One region of the Kitasatospora sp. NPDC088264 genome, then DNA from elsewhere that is predicted to be linked to it. Evidence: riboswitches for the same ligand, from Rfam matches in the RefSeq annotation. Region 1 holds a riboswitch; the other holds the start of a gene.
The links. Region 1 has a riboswitch for cyclic di-AMP ahead of AB0O82_RS00490 (glycoside hydrolase family 16 protein). Riboswitches for the same ligand answer to the same signal wherever they lie in the genome.
Positions count from the first base shown of each region.

Region 2: it holds a riboswitch for cyclic di-AMP, as region 1 does, so the genes downstream of both, AB0O82_RS23480 (transglycosylase family protein) here and AB0O82_RS00490 (glycoside hydrolase family 16 protein) in region 1, are expected to answer to the same signal.

Region 1 is NZ_JBFBIR010000001.1:118,149-125,928, forward strand. Features, by position in the region: gene aceB (malate synthase A) at 1-658, opposite strand, end outside; gene AB0O82_RS00480 (IclR family transcriptional regulator) at 847-1,644, shown strand; gene AB0O82_RS00485 (hypothetical protein) at 1,964-2,449, shown strand; gene AB0O82_RS00490 (glycoside hydrolase family 16 protein) at 2,469-3,803, opposite strand; cyclic di-AMP (ydaO/yuaA leader) riboswitch at 3,806-3,972, opposite strand; gene AB0O82_RS00495 (lipase) at 4,207-5,544, opposite strand; gene AB0O82_RS00500 (MoaF N-terminal domain-containing protein) at 5,754-6,083, shown strand; gene AB0O82_RS00505 (alpha/beta hydrolase-fold protein) at 6,177-7,319, opposite strand; gene AB0O82_RS00510 (TetR family transcriptional regulator) at 7,514-7,780, opposite strand, start outside.
Region 2 is NZ_JBFBIR010000031.1:71,827-79,606, forward strand. Features, by position in the region: gene AB0O82_RS23470 (glycoside hydrolase family 13 protein) at 1-1,168, shown strand, start outside; gene AB0O82_RS23475 (LacI family DNA-binding transcriptional regulator) at 1,194-2,213, shown strand; gene AB0O82_RS23480 (transglycosylase family protein) at 2,323-3,717, opposite strand; cyclic di-AMP (ydaO/yuaA leader) riboswitch at 3,704-3,864, opposite strand; gene AB0O82_RS23485 (hypothetical protein) at 4,299-5,276, opposite strand; gene AB0O82_RS23490 (DUF397 domain-containing protein) at 5,836-6,099, shown strand; gene AB0O82_RS23495 (ATP-binding protein) at 6,479-7,000, opposite strand; gene AB0O82_RS23500 (helix-turn-helix transcriptional regulator) at 7,419-7,780, shown strand, end outside.

The DNA.
Region 1 (7,780 bases):
AGTTGGGGTCCTCGGCGCCCTTGGCGAGCAGCCGGGCGGCGTTGTGGAAGAAGTACAGGCCGAAGTCGAGGAAGGCTCCGGCGACCGGGGCGCCGTCGACGAGCAGGTGGTTCTCGTCCAGGTGCCAGCCGCGCGGGCGGACCACGACGGTGGCGAGTTCGGCGGCGGGCTTGAGGGCGTACGCCTTTCCGGCGGAGGTGGTGAAGTCGATCCGGCCCTCGAAGGCGTCGATCAGGTTGATCTGGCCGCTGACCACGTTCTCCCAGGTCGGGGAGGTGGCGTCCTCGAAGTCGGCGAGCCAGATCCGCGCGCCGGAGTTGAGGGCGTTGATGACCATCTTGCGGTCGGTGGGACCGGTGATCTCGACCCGGCGGTCCTGGAGCGCGCGGGGCGCCTCGGCGACCTTCCAGTCGGCGGCCCGGACGTCGGCGGTGTCGGGGAGGAAGTCCAGCGTGCCGGCTCTGGCGATCTCCGCCCGGCGGGCCTTCCGCCCGGCCAGGAGCTCCTGTCGGCGCCCTTCGAAAGCGCGATGGAGGCCGACGACGAAGGCGACCGCCTCCGGAGTGAGCACCTCCTCCGCCCGGTGAACGCGCGGACCGGCGACAGTGACGACCGGAGCAGCGGGGGAGGCGCCGACGGGTCCCTGTTCTGTAGCCATGGGCAGGACACTCCTAAGCGGTTGAGCCTGGCGAAGGGAGCTCCGGTGGGAACTTCCTTGATCGGAACCCACCTGTCGGCGGGTTCGATTCTGTAAGGTGGAGACTAGTTTCCGCGATACAGAATTTCAACGGTTTGTTGATGTGATCGCCGGGACTCTACTCCTCCCCGACAGCGAAGGGAACGCCGGTGGTTTCGACCCCCGACACAGCATCGACGACCAGCCCGGACCGCGCGACCGGCGGCGTGCAGTCCGTCGAGCGCGCCTTCCAACTCCTGGAGGCGCTGGCCGACTCCGGCGGCGTGGCCACCCTCAGCGAGCTCTCCGCCAGCTCCGGCCTGCCGATGCCGACCATCCACCGCCTGGTTCGTACCCTCGTCCAGCAGGGCTATGTACGCCAGGACACCGCGCGTCGCTACACCCTCGGCCCCCGGCTGATCCGCCTCGGCGAGACGGCCGGCCGGCTGCTCGGCAGCTGGGCCCGCCCCTACCTGGCCGAACTCATGGAGGCCACCGGCGAGACCGCCAACCTGGCGGTACTGGAGGGCGGCGAGGTGGTGTACGTCGGGCAGGTGCAGTCGCGGCGCTCGATGCGGATGTTCACCGAGGTCGGCCGACGGGTGCAGCCGCACTGCACGGGCGTCGGCAAGGCGCTGCTGGCCCAGCTCCCCGAGGACGAGGCGCGCGCCGTCCTGGGCCCCAACCCGCTGCCCGCGCACACCGAGTACACCGTCACCGACCCGCAGGAGCTGCTGCACCAGCTCGCCGAGGCTCGCGAGCGCGGCTACGTGGTCGACGACCAGGAGCAGGAGATCGGCGTCCGCTGCATCGCGCTCGCCGTACCGGGCGCGCCGACGCCCACCGCCCTGTCGGTGTCCGGCCCGGAGGCCCGCATCCGGGCCCTGGAGGAGCAGGCCGGCACGTCCTCGCTGGTGCCGGTGATGCATCACATCGCGACCCGGCTGGGGCAGGTCCTCGCACCCTGACCCGTCGCCACCGCCCGCTTCACGCACGGGAAGTCGATCCGGTCGACTTCCCGTACGTACGCTCCCCCGTTCGGGCGGACGCCGAGCGGGTTGCACCGGCCCCCGGCGCAGGCTCCGCCACCCTGGTGCGGACGCGGCCCGCAGCGGCGCGGGCGGCCGGGGCCCCGGGACAGGGTGGACGACGATGACGTACAGGCGTTCGACAATGCGAGGCGGGTCCGGGCAGGGCGGGTCCAGGCGGGGCGGGTCCGGGCAGGCCAGCAGGCTCCGCGGATTCCGCGCGGCCTCGCTCGTCGCCGCGATGGCGGCCGGCTGTTCGGTGGCGACGCTGACCGCCGGCCCGTCCTGGGCGCTGCGGCGGCCCGAGCCCCGGCCGGCGGTGGACACGGCAGCCCCCACGGCGTCCCGCTCCGATCTGGAGGTGGTCCGGCTCGACCCGGACGCCGCCCCGCCCGGCGGCACCACCACCGTCCACGCCTTCATCGCCAACCGCGGCCCGGACACCACCGCCGCACCGTTCACCGTGCTGGTGACGCTGCCTCCCGGGGTCTCCCCAGTGGGCCCGTACTTCCCCGAGGACTGCGAGGTGCGGCTCAACGGCCGGCAGGTGCGCTGTGTCTTCCCGGCCGGACTGCCCCCGCTGCGCAGCGCGACCGCGCTGGTACCGGTGCGCCTCTCCCCGGACCTGCGGATCGGCAAGCTCACCGGCGGCTCGGTCTCGGTGCGCGGCGTGGACGACCCGGACGAGGGGAACAACCGGCAGCCGTTCGACATCACGGTGGTCGAGACGGCTCCCGGTTCCTGACCCGGAAGCCCCGAAGGCCCTACCGGTACACGCGGACGTAGTCGGCGGCGAAGGTGATCGGGGCGGTGCCCTGCGGCGCCGGGTGGTACTTCCCCGCGCCGACCGACAGGTTGAGGATCAGGTACGCCGACCAGTTGGCGCCGACGCCCTTGCCGTCCGAGAACACCTTGGCGCCGTTGACGTACCAGTCCACCGAGGTGGCGCCGTAATAGGTGCCGATGGTCACCCACTGGTCCTTCGCGACGGCGCCGGCGTCGGTGTAGTACTTGGGGTTGCCGGGGTTGACGTGGTTGGTCAGCTCCAGCAGGTTCGGGTTGTCGGGGTGGTACTCGAAGGAGTCGACCTCCCCGTTGCCGTTCTTCCAGGTCCAGAAGGCCGGCCAGGCGCCGGAGCCGGACGGCAGCTTGACCCGGGTCTCGGCGTAGTCGCCGGTCCTGACCTGGAAGCCCTCGCTGGAGCCCTCGGTGGTCAGGAAGCCGGTGTTCCAGGCCTGCTTGCCGTTCTCCAGCGTGGTGGTGCCGGGCGCGGCGGTGAAGGTGGCGACCCCGTTCGCGACGCTGACGTTGTTCTTGTTCAGCAGGTCGAGCTTGTTGTCGTCCGGGTTGTGGTTGCCGTACTTGTACGCGGTGCTCTTGTCGCCGACCCAGCGCGAGCCCCAGCTGATCGGGCCGTTGAACTCGTCGGACCAGGTCAGCGACTTGCCGGCGACCGGGGATGCGGGGGTGCCGGCCGACGGGCTGGCGGTGGCGCTCGGGCTGCTCGGGCTCGGGCTGCTCGTCGGGGTCGGCTTCGCGGTGGGGGTCGCCGTCGGGGTCGGGGCGGGAGTCGGGGTCGGGGCGGGAGTCGGCTTCGTGGTGGGCGTCGGGGTCGGGGGCGGAGTCGGCGCCGGGGTGCTGGAGACCACCAGCTGCTGCGAGGCCAGGTTGTGCCAGGCCCCGCCGAGGTCCTGCCAGAAGCCGAACTGGGTGTACGTCCCGGCCGGCAGGGCGCGTGCGCCGCTGGTGAAGGACAGGCCGCTCGGGCAGATCTGCACATTGGAGGCGTTGCCCGGGAAGTCGAGGTTCGCACCGGCCGCGTTCCGGACGCCCACGCCGACGGTCTTCGCGGTGAAGCAGGCCGAGGAGTGGAGGGTCAGCGAGGCGGTGGCGGCCTGGTTGGCGACCATGGTCGCCGGGGCGAGCCGGTCCTGGGTGACGGTCGGGGCGGTGGCGGCCTGGGCGCCGGAGACGGCCGGCAGGCCGAGCAGTCCGGCGCCGGTGACGGCGAGCGCTCCGGTGACGGCGAGGGCGGCGTTGCGGCCCCGGTGGGAGGGGCGGGCGTGGCGCGGCGCGCGGCGCCGGGCAGGCTGGTGCATGGCAGTGTCCTCTGCGACGCCTGCGAGGTGAGCTGTCGGATTCGGGCTGAGGCAGCCCGGCCGCCGGTGGAAGCGGCTTCACCCCTAGCCACGGCCCGCACGCGGGAGCGTACGGGCCGGGCGCTGACCTTGGTTCCCCCGCTCCCGTCCGCTGTGGTGCTCGGTTGCCGGCCGGCGGGTGGACAGGACTCGGCGTCCCGGCGGCGGGGGTCCGCGAGGGCGGACGACGGTTGCAGGCTAGGCAGGCCGTCCGTGAACGGACAACCTGCTCGGGCCGGTTGTCGCACAGGTCACAGTGGTGTCGATCAACGACGCTGCGTGGTGGATCAGTTGGGACGGATCAGCGGAGCCGTCGAGCTGCCGAACGACGAATCGGCGAATCGGCGAATCGGCGGTCCACGGGTCAAGCGAGCCAGTTGTCGACCTGGCTCTCGGCCTCCGGTGCCCAGGCGAGTTCCAGGTGGTTGAGGCCGGTGAGCAGCCGGGTGCCGCCGATCGTCGCGATGCCGGTGGTGTCCAGGGCGCTCGCGGTGAACACGATGCCGTCGCTGGGCCCCCGGTTCTCGTTGAGCACGCCCGGGATGTCGGCGGACCCGCCCGCGAGCAGATAGGTGCGCACCGACGCGGGGACGCCCGCCTGTTGCAGCGGCGCGATCAGCGAACCGGCGTCGATCGCCGCCTGGATGCCCTGGCCGGAGGTGTAGAAGCCCTGGCCGCCGTAGTAGGTGGTCCACCAGTCCTGGGCGGTGCCGTCCACCCCGTACCGGCCGTCCCAGCGGGCGAGCAGCTGGCGCTGGCCCGGGTAGCAGTCGTAGCCGCCGGTGGGCAGCACGCCGAGGCAGGGCTGCGCCGTGTAGGTGCCGTAGCAGGTCATGTAGAGGTGCGGGGACGGCGCGTTGGCGGTGCCGCCGCAGGCCGGCCAGCTCGCGAGGTCGAACGACCAGCCGTGCGCGTACACGTAGTCGAGCCCGCCGTTCGGGCCCCCGAGGGTGATCAGGCGGCGCACGTCGCCCGCGTAGGCCCGCCCCCAGGACGGGCGCACCGAGGACACGTACGCCCGGGCGGCGACCTCGCCCTTGCTCCAGGCCACCACGTCCACCTGGGGGACGCCGAGGCGGGCCCGGATCAGCGCGACGGCGTCGCCGACGGCCTGCGCCTGGAGCAGGTTGTCGCCCTGTTTGTGGGCGAAGCCGATGGCGAACACCCGGTGGCCGGTGCCGGCGAGGTACTGGGCGAGGCCGGTGGACGGGCAGGCGGAGGCACCGCAGGTGCCGCTCTCCCCCGGGTTCGCCCAGGCGCGGTCGGCGTTGTCGTTGGCGCCGTGGACCAGCAGCACGGGGGTCGGACGGCTACCGGTGTCCCAGCCGGTCGCCGAGTACAGCAGGAAGCGGCTGGAGGAGGGCTGGCCGGTGCCGCCGAAGTACGTCCGGCGGGCGCCGTCCTGGTCGCCGCGGCCGTCGGCCGGGTACTGCTCGGTACGGAAGCCGGGGGTGGTGTCGAGGTAGCGCTCGACCTTGGCCCAGCCGTTGCCGGGGGCGGGGAAGGCGGCTTCGAGGGCGAGCGGGGCGGTGGCCGCCTGGGCGGCGGTCTGGGCAGTGGCGGTCTGGGCGACGGTGGCCTGGGCGGGAGTGGGGGTGCCGAGGAGCAGCGCGGCGAGGGTGAGCAGGAGGGCGGACAACGCGGTGGGGGTGCGTCTGACGGCGGTGGGGGTGTGCCGCACGGGAGTGGGGGTGCGTCTCATGGGGGTGGACGGTAGGACCGGCCGCCGGCGGGCGCCCAGGTGCCCGCCGCACACCGCGCCGGCCTGCGCGGTGGCGGCCGGTGCCGTGGCGCACCGTCCACGGGTGCGCCCACCCGGCTCACCGGGTCGGATAAATTGGAGGTCCGACATCTTCCGCAGTGCACAAGACCGCCGTGCACGGCCCCACAGGAACGAGGTACCGCCCCACCATGACCGCGCCCCTGCCCGCCTTCGCCGGCCGCACCTACCTCTTCCGGGCCGACAACGGCGCGGCCTTCCGCAACACCTACTCGGCCGACGGCAGGCGGCTGCGCTGGGAGGGCCTCGGCGAGTCGGCGGGCCAGTGGGAGGACGTGCGGCTGCACGTCGCCGAGGTGGCGCCGGAGATCTACTTCATCAGCTGGACCGAGGAGAGCGGGATCACCGTCAGCCACGTGATGGACCTCGGCCGGCTGACGGTACGCGCCTTCTGGACGTACGAGGGCGAGGGCGGCCGGGTCGGCGAGCTGCACACCGGGACGCTGGAGCGGGTGGCCTGAGCCTCACCGCCCCCGCGCCCCCTCGCTGTCCGTCGGCTTACTCAGGCCGTCTGGGCAGACTGCCTGCTCAGACGGTCTGCTCAGACGGTCTGCTCAGGCGGCCTGGTTCGGGACCTTGAGGTGCTGGGACAGCCACTCCAGCGAGGACGGCAGCAGCGCGCTCCAGGTCTCGAAGTTGTGGCCGCCGTTCTCCAACATGCTGTAGGAGACCTTCATCGGGGACTGCACGGCGTCGACGAAGGCCTCGGTGTCGCGCCGGTAGTCGCCGTCGCCCTTCTTGGTGCCGGCCAGCAGCACGGACACCTTGGGCTGCGGCAGGTTCTTCAACCGCCACATCAGGTTGGCCTCGTCACGACGCTGCTTGCTGCCGCCGAACAGGTCGCCCGTGGTCGGGTCGTCGGCGGCGTCGTAGTAGGCGGAGAGCGCGACGGCGGTCGGAAAGACGTCCGGGTGGCGCATGGCCAGCTTGAGGGCGCAGTAGCCGCCGGTCGAGTTGCCCATGAAGGCCCAGGCCTGCGGGTCGGAGGAGACCCGGAAGCTCGCCTGGATCGCTGAAGGGACGTCCTTGGTGAAGTACGTGTCGGACTGCGCGCCGCCCGGAATGTCCTCGCACTCGGTGTCCTGCGGCAGGGCCGGCGAGGGGCGCATCAGCACCATGACGGTCGGCTGCATGTTGCCGTCCTGGAGCAACTTGAGCGCTGCGCCCGGGTAGTTGAACCGGGTGATCAGGTTCTCGGCGATCCCGGGGAAGCCGGTGCTGACGATCACCGCCGGGAACTGCCGCTGCGCGTACTCCGGTTGGAAGTACTGCGGCGGCAGGAAGACGTACCCCTCGGTGGACAGCCGGCTGGCCGCGCCGTCGATCCGCACCTTGCGGATCTCACCGGACTGGCTGGGCTCGCGGCCCATCGCGCCGCCGCCCTTGACGGAGGCGTGGCCGATCGTCTCCACGAGCAGCCGGCCGGACGCGTCCGCCTTGTTGTGGATCACCACCGGGCCGGTGTCACCGGTGCCCAGCAGGTCGTCCCAACTGCTGTAGAAGGCGAAGTAGTTGTTCGCCACCAGGCCGAGCGCGGCCAGCACCGCGAGCTGGGTGGCGAGCAGGGAGCCGATCCGGCCGAGCACCGCCTGCCAGGTCTGCTTGGCGAGTCTTGGCCACAGCCAGACCGTGCCGGCCGTCATCACGACGGCGATCAATACGGCCAGCGCCAACACCTTGTGGCTCGTCAGACCCATGTCCTACTTGCTCCCACGCCTCGAACTCCCCGCCCCCTCCGTCCAGGACATCCGAGGTGGTCACCCCGGTTCCCCCACCGGGGCGCGCGATCACCCACCCTAACGGGGCCGGGGAGGAGGAACAGATGACAGATGACAGCCGACAGATAACAGATAACAGATAACAGATAACGAAATCTGTCAGCTGTTATCTGTCACCTGTTCGCGGCCGGGCGGGCCCAGCCCTCCCGCCCGTAGAGCCGCAGCCCCGCCGTGAGTTCGCGCATGCAGCGCGCACCGAGCTCCCGCGGGGAGCCCGGGCCGGTCGTGGGCGCGTCCGAGGCGGCCCATTCCTCCAGCGCGACCCGGATCGCGGCCGTCGCCGCAGCGGCGGCCAGTCGGATCTCCAGCGGGTCGGTGCCGCCCGGGCAACGCGCCGCGAGGACCGCCCGCAGCCGCTCCTCGGAGTCGGCGTGGACGCG
Region 2 (7,780 bases), on a different contig from region 1:
CAGCGAGAACCCGGACGGCACCCCCGGCGACTGGTACCTGCACCTGTTCGCCCCCGAGCAGCCCGACTTCAACTGGGAGAACCGGGCCGTCGCCGACGAGTTCCGCTCGATCCTGCGGTTCTGGCTCGACATGGGTGTCGACGGCTTCCGCATCGACGTCGCCCACGGCCTGGTGAAGGCCCCCGGCCTGCCCGACCTCGGCGGCTCCGACCAGCTCAAGCTGCTCGGCAACGACGTCATGCCGTTCTTCGACCAGGACGGCGTGCACGAGATCTACCGCAGCTGGCGCAAGATCCTCGACGAGTACCCGGGCCAGCGGATCGGCGTCGCCGAGGCCTGGACCCCGACCGTCCAGCGCACCGCCAACTACGTGCGCCCCGATGAGCTGCACCAGGCCTTCAACTTCCAGTACCTGGGCACCGGTTGGGACGCCGCCGCGCTGCGCGAGGTGATCGACGTCTCGCTCGACTCGATGCGCCCGGTCGACGCCCCGACCACCTGGGTGCTGTCCAACCACGACGTCACCCGGCACGCCACCCGCTTCGCCAACCCGCCCGGCCTCGGCACCCAGATCCGCACGCCCGGCGACCGCGAGCTCGGCCTGCGCCGGGCCCGCGCCGCCACCCTGCTGATGCTCGCGCTGCCCGGCTCCGCGTACATCTACCAGGGCGAGGAACTCGGTCTGCCGGACGTCACCGACCTGCCGGACGAGGTCCGCCAGGACCCGTCGTTCTTCCGCAAGGCCGGGCAGGACGGCTACCGCGACGGCTGCCGCGTCCCGATCCCGTGGTCCGGCACCGAGGCCCCGTACGGCTTCGGCCCGGTCGCCGGCGGGCCGTCCTGGCTGCCGCAGCCGGCCGAGTGGGCCGCGCTGAGCGTCGAGGCGCAGACCGGCGACCCGGCGTCCACCCTGGAGCTGTACCGCAGCGCGCTCGCCGTCCGCCGTTCCCAGGACGACCTCGGCGCCGGGACGGCCGTGGAGTGGCTGGAGGGCCCCGAGGGGACCCTGACGTTCCGCCGCGGCTCCTTCGTCTGCACCGTCAACGCCACGGACGAGCCGGTCCGGATAGCGGCGCCCGGAAAGCTGCTGCTCTCCTCGGTGGAGCTGGTGGTCGACGGCGGCGAGACGGTGCTCGCGCCGGACAGCACCGGCTGGTGGGCGGTCTGACGTGGTTGCAATAGGCTCTGGGACCGTGACTACGGCGCGACTCTCAGACATCGCGGCGCAGGCGGGGGTCAGCGAAGCCACCGTCTCCCGCGTACTCAACGGCAAGGCGAACGTCTCCGCCGCCACCCGGCAGACCGTGCTGGCGGCGCTCGACGTGCTCGGCTACGAGCGGCCGACCCGACTGCGCCAGCGCAGCGCCGGCCTGATCGGGCTGATCACGCCGGAGCTGAGCAACCCGATCTTCCCCGCACTGGCCCAGGTGATCGAGCAGGTGCTCAGCCGGCACGGGTACACCCCGGTGCTGTGCACCCAGACACCGGGCGGGTCCACCGAGGACGAACTGGTCGAGATGCTGGTCGACCGGGGCGTGGCGGGCATCGTCTTCGTCTCCGGGCTGCACGCCGACTCCACCGCCGACCACGACCGCTACGCCCGGCTGACCGGGCGAGGGGTGCCGTTCGTGCTGATCAACGGCTACAGCGAGCGGATCGACGCGCCGTTCATCTCGCCGGACGACCGGGCCGCGATGTGGATGGCCGTCCAGCACCTGGCCGAACTCGGGCACGAGCGGATCGGGCTGGCGGTCGGGCAGCGGCGGTACGTGCCGGTGCTGCGCAAGATCGAGGGCTTCACGGCGGCGATGCGCGAGGTGCTGGGACGGAGCCAGGAGGAGGCCGAGGAACTCGTCCACCACACGCTGTTCAGCGTGGAGGGCGGGCACGCGGCGGCCGGCGCGCTGCTGGACAAGGGCTGCACGGCGATCGTCTGCGGCAGCGACATGATGGCGCTCGGGGCGATCCGGGCGGTGCGGCAGCGTGGGCTGTCGGTGCCGCACGACGTCTCGGTGGTCGGCTTCGACGACTCGCCGCTGATCGCCTTCACCGAGCCGCCGCTGACCACGATCCGCCAGCCGGTCGAGGCGATGGCGACCGCGGCGGTGGACGCGCTGCTGGAGGAGGTCGGCGGAAACGCGGTCCAGCGCGGGGAGTTCATGTTCCAGCCGGAGCTGGTCATGCGCGGGTCCACGGGGGCCTGCGCGCGCTGAGGACGGTCAACGGACGGGCCCCGGAGAGCAGTTGCTCTCCGGGGCCCGTTGTGTGCCGCCAGGGTGCCGGGTCAGCCGTCAGTTGTCGGCTGTCACCCGTCGGTCGTGCTCAGACCCGGCCGGCGAAGTCCGGCGCCCAGTTGGCGACGGTCTGCAGGCGCACGCCCGAGCTCGGGTTGGCGGCCTCGACGTACTGGCCGCCGCCGATGTAGATCGCGACGTGGTAGACGCCGGAGTTCTGGCCGTTGTTGGACCAGAACAGCAGGTCGCCCGCCTGCAGGCTGTCCAGCGAGACGCGGGTGCTGGCGGCGGCCTGGTCGGCGGCGACGCGCGGGACGGAGACGCCCGCGGCGCGCAGCGCGGCCTGGGTCAGGCCGGAGCAGTCCCAGCCGCCGTTGCCGGTACCGCCGTAGACGTACGCCTGGCCGACCTTCGACTGGGCGAAGGAGACCGCGGCGGCCATGCTGCCGGTGGCGGCCGGGGTCTGAGCCGGGGTCTGAGCCTGGGCGGCCGGCTTGGAGTCCGGCTTGGTGGCCGGGGCCTGGGGCTGGGCGGCCGGCTTGGCGCTCGCGACAGCGCCGTTGGAGGTCTGGCCGGACTTCTGCGAGCGGTCGAACCAGGTGAAGTCCGAGCCGGACGTGGCCGACGAGCCGGAGCCGGACCGGTCGGCCTGAGCCGACTGCTGGGCCTGGCCGCCGTCCTTGAACGAGAGGCGCTGGCCCGGGTAGATGGAGTCCGGGCCCTCGGTCAGGGTGCCGCGGTTGAGTTCGTACAGCCGCTGCCAGCCGCCCTGGAGGTTGTGCTTGTCGGCGATCGAGGACAGCCAGTCGCCGGAGGCGACGGTGTAGTCGTCGGCCTGGGGCTGGGCGCTGTTCCGGGCCTGGCTCTGGCCCTTCTGGGCCGAGGTGCCGTTGGTGGAGTCGGCGGGGGCCTGCGCCTGGTCCTGGGCCGGTGCGGCCGGCTTGGCGGGCTTCGCGGCCGGGGCCGGGGTCTGGGTCTGCGCGGGCTTGGCGGCCGGGGCGGCCGGCTTCGCGGCGGGCTTGGTGGCGGTCGAACCGGCAGCCGAGCCGGTGGTCGAGCCGGCCGAGGTGTCGACGGCGGCCGGGGTGCCGCCCTTGGTCAGGCCGGCCTGGACCGAGCACACCGGCCAGGCGCCGGGGCCCTGCGAGGCGAGGACCTTCTCGGCGACGGCGATCTGCTGGTCCTTGGTGGCCTGGTTGGCCTGGGGGGCGTAGGCGGTGCCGCCGAAGGCGGCCCAGGTGCTGGAGGTGAACTGCAGGCCGCCGTAGAAGCCGTTGCCGGTGTTGATGCTCCAGTTGCCGGTGCTCTCGCACTGGGCGACCTTGTCCCAGGTGGCGACGGAGGCGGCGGAGGCGGTGCCGGAGGTGAGGCAGGGGATGGTGAGGCCGACGCCCGCGACGCCGACGGCGGCGATCACGCGTCGGGTACGACTGGACAGACGGGTGCCGTTGGTGGGCAGCATGAAGACGCAGTCCTCTCCCACGCCTGCGAGGTGAGCTGTCGGATTCGGGCTGGAGTTGCCCGGCCGCGCTGTGGGCGCGGCTTCACCCCTAGCCCTGGATCGTTCCGGGGAACGGTCCGGGGCGACTTACCTGTGGGTCCCCCGCTCCTGCCGTGGTGCGTTTTCGCGCTGCCAGGACATCCGACGGCAGGACTCGGCGTCGCGGATGAACTGGGTTCGTGTGGCCACGAACGGGGAGCACGTTAAGCAGACTTAAGTTCAAACTGCAAACACCTGTGACGCGCATCACGGTTTGGCGAGAACGGTCGTTCCCCTCACTTGTCATGATCGGAAATGACCGATTTCCGGCAACGCCGCGAAGGGTGCGCGCAACTGTCTGCGTTTCAGGAGGCGGGTGACGGTGGGTCGGGTCGCCTGGGGGCCCGCCCGTCGGGAGAGCGGCGTGTCCGCACTGTGGCCGTCGGGGGGTGCGTCGAGCGATGGTGAACAAATGCGGATAGAACGGACATCACACCTATTCGTCCTTTAACTCCCTTACGGGACAAGCGGGAAGGGCCCGGAACGTAGCCGTTCCGGGCCCTTCACACGTGCGGTGACCGCTACTACTGGCCGGCCGACTCCTCGGCGGCGGCGTGAGCGGCGTGAGCGGCGCGACCACCCCGGCCGGAGTGGTCGGCGTGGGTGCCCTCGGCGGCCTCCGCCGCCTCGGCCTCGGCCCGCGTCAGGGCCTCGGGGGAGGGCGCCGGCAGCGCGGCCAGGTAGGTGGAGGCGATCAGCTGGCCGACCGTCGGGTAGGCGCCCAGCGGCGCCGCGGACGGGCAGCCGGTCTCCTCGGCGGCCGTGGCGAGCAGCTCGGAGTCGGCCTCCGGCCCGATCACCAGCGGGGCCAGCGCCGGGCGCTGGGAGCCGGTCTCCTTGAGGTGGTTGACGGCCGCGGCGACCGAGCCCGGCACGTCGAGCGCGGCGGGCACGACCGGGACGGCCAGCCGGGCCGCCAGCAGGACACCGGTGATGCCGGCAGCGGCAGCGGCCTCCTCGCCGCCGACGGTGGTCAGCACGACGCCGTCCGCGGCGGTCGCGATGGCGAACAGCCGGGCCCGGTCGGCACGCGCCAGGCCGGCCTCGGACAGGCGCACGTGCACGGCCTCGGCGAGCAGCGGGTGCGGGCCGAGCACGTCGGTGACGGGGGCTCCGTACTCGGCGGCGAGGGCGTGGAGTTCGGTCAGGAATCCGTGCGGGCCGGGTACCAGCGGCACCAGGACCGGCGCGGGCAGGCCGGCCTCGGCGGCCATGGCCAGCAGTTCGGCGACGGTGCGGTCGTCGCTGTCGGCGCCCTGGGCGGCTTCGCCCGGGAGGTAGCCGACGGCGGTCTGGATGTCGCCCTGCTCGCTGCGGACGATCGACAGCAGCTCCTCGACGACCGAGCGGGACTCGGGCCCGGCGGTCGCGGGCACGGCGAGCACCAGGGCCGGGGATCCGGCCGGGATCTCGGGGCGCTCGGGGCGACGGTGGCGCCCCCGCGCACGGGAGCCTGGAGTGCGGACGGGCAGTGGCGCGCCCGGGATGGCTGCGGTGCTCATGCCGGAGATCGTAGGACATCGGCCCGTCAGGCCTGCATTCGGCTGCCGTTCGAGTTTCACGTGGTCATGGCGGGTGCGCCGCGCTCCCGTCGTGTCCGTCCGGGCGGTTTGCCCGCAATCCGGACATATCTCACCCAGCCTTCGAGCGATCACCGCTGGTTGCCCTGACGTGTCCGACGGGGCGTCGAGTTGCTTCTGTGGCGCGTGAGATGTCTCACAGCCGGGAGGTCGCCTGACGGAGGGTCACGAAGGCGCGACTCCGGGCGTCTGAAGATCAACATTCAGCGGGGAATCGCTCACGGCCGGTTATCGAGAATCTGGCGATTCACTCGGCTATGTCCGTTTACGTACCGTCAGGAGAAGGGTCCGTGAAGAGTTCAGAACTGCCGGTGAAAGGCCTCGTGCACCTGCAATGTCCCGTGCTGATGCACGTGCACAGCAGCTATCATCGCGTCAAGTGAGGCGTTGTGCCGGGCCGGTACGGGGCCGGTCCGTTCGTTCGGCGGGTGCCGGGAGCGCCGCGCTGGACGACCACTCCGGAGCTCTTCGGGAGATTTCTATGCACGACTCGCAGGACACGTACGGCTCGTACGACACCTACAACGGGATGGCGGCCGCCGACCTCAAGGGGGTTGTCTGGCAGAAGAGCCTGCACAGCAACTCCCAGGGGAACTGCGTCGAGTTCGCGGCCCTGCCGGGGGGCGATGTGGCGATGCGCAACTCGCGCTTCCCGGAAGGTCCGGCGCTCATCTACACCCGGGCCGAGATCGCCGCCCTGCTGCTGGGGGCCAAGGACGGGGAGTTCGACCACCTGGCGGTCTGACCGGCCGCCGTCCTGCCATCGGGGGGCCGTCGTGGGTGCTGACACCGCGACGGCCTTTGTCTTGTCCGGGGCCGGTCCGGGGCCACATGGCGGGCGCTCTCGTGGCGGCCGTTCTCGCGGCCGACCGCGCGCAGGTGTGGCGGGTGGTCCCGCGCACGGCTGGGGGCCCGGACGTGGACGGGAGTCGGGCCGCCGGGGTGCCCGGCCGTCGGTCCGGCCGGCTCGTCCGGGAGACAGGCCCGGGAATCGTCGTGGAAATCGCCCTGAGGGCTGGGCCGGAGCCCGTGGCGCACCTGTGCCAGGCCCGCCGATCCGCTCCGCGGAGCCCGGGGTGCGGTCCTCCCGGGGCCTCCCTCGGCCGGCCGCGCGCCGCCTGGCGCTAGGCCGAGCGCCGGTGCCGTCCACCGAGTTCGGAACCGGTGGCCGGCTCCGCCTCGAACAGGGCCCAGACCACCTTGCCGCTGCCCAGCGGGTGCCAACCCCAGGAGCGGCTGAAGGACTCCACCAGGTGCAGTCCGCGGCCGGACTCGGCGACGAAGTCCGCCTCCCGGGCGACCGGGCCGATGCAGCTCGGGTCGCTCACCGCGCAGACCACCTGGGGGGAGCGGTGGACCAGGCTTATTCGGATCGGCAGCCGGCCCTCAGGGGTCGGCTGTATGGGAAAGTCGTACTCGCCCTGGACGCCACCCGCAGGGTCGGGCCGTGCGCCGATCGCATGCCGCAGTGCGTTGGTCACCAGCTCCGAGGCCACCAGCGCGACGTCGTCGAACAGCTCCATCAGGCCCCAGCGCTGAAGAGAGGTTCTGGCGAAGTCGCGCGCGGTTCTGACGGCTTCGAAGCGAGGAGCGAGCGTACAGGTGACCACATGGGGGTCAACCGCCAAAGCCGTACCGGTGCTCATGAAGAGCTCCTCCCATAAGGGGGCGGACACGGCTGGACCCGCCGGGGTCATGCCGGTCACCTCCGACTCGCTCGGCCGCTCGGCCGCCCCCTCGACCAGCGCGCGCGCACACGAACCCCCGGTGGCGCGGGGGAACGCTGCCGGGTCGGTGCACGGAGTCGCGCGTGGGGTCGACGCGGAGCCCGCGGGAATGCCAGGGATGTGCAGGTGCACGTGCACCATGGTGGTGTGCGCTCACTGCAGATGCAAGAGTCGATTCACGTGCAGTCGCACTATTGGCATATGCAAGCGCCGGATGCACGTGCATCCTGGTGTGTGGAGTGTGGAACTGATAGGAACATCCGTCAGTATCGGCACCGTGAGCGCTCAACTGATGGCAGACTGTGCGCTGTTTGCCCTAGGTGGAGGTTTCGACCGCATGACCACAGTTCAGCCGGGCGGCGGCTCGATGGTCCGCCGGATCCTCCTCGGTTCTCAGCTGCGTCGCCTGCGTGAGACGCGCGGCATCACGCGCGAGGACGCCGGCTACGCGATCAGGGCCTCGGAGTCCAAGATCAGCCGCATGGAACTCGGCCGCGTCAGCTTCAAGGAGCGCGACGTCGCCGACCTGCTCAGCCTCTACGGCGTGGACGACGGCCTGGAGCGGGAGGCACTGCTCGGGCTGGTCCGCGAGGCCAACAAGTCCGGCTGGTGGCACAGCTTCAACGACGTGCTGCCGGGCTGGTTCCAGACCTACGTCGGCCTGGAGGAGGCCGCCCAGCTGATCCGCACCTACGAGGT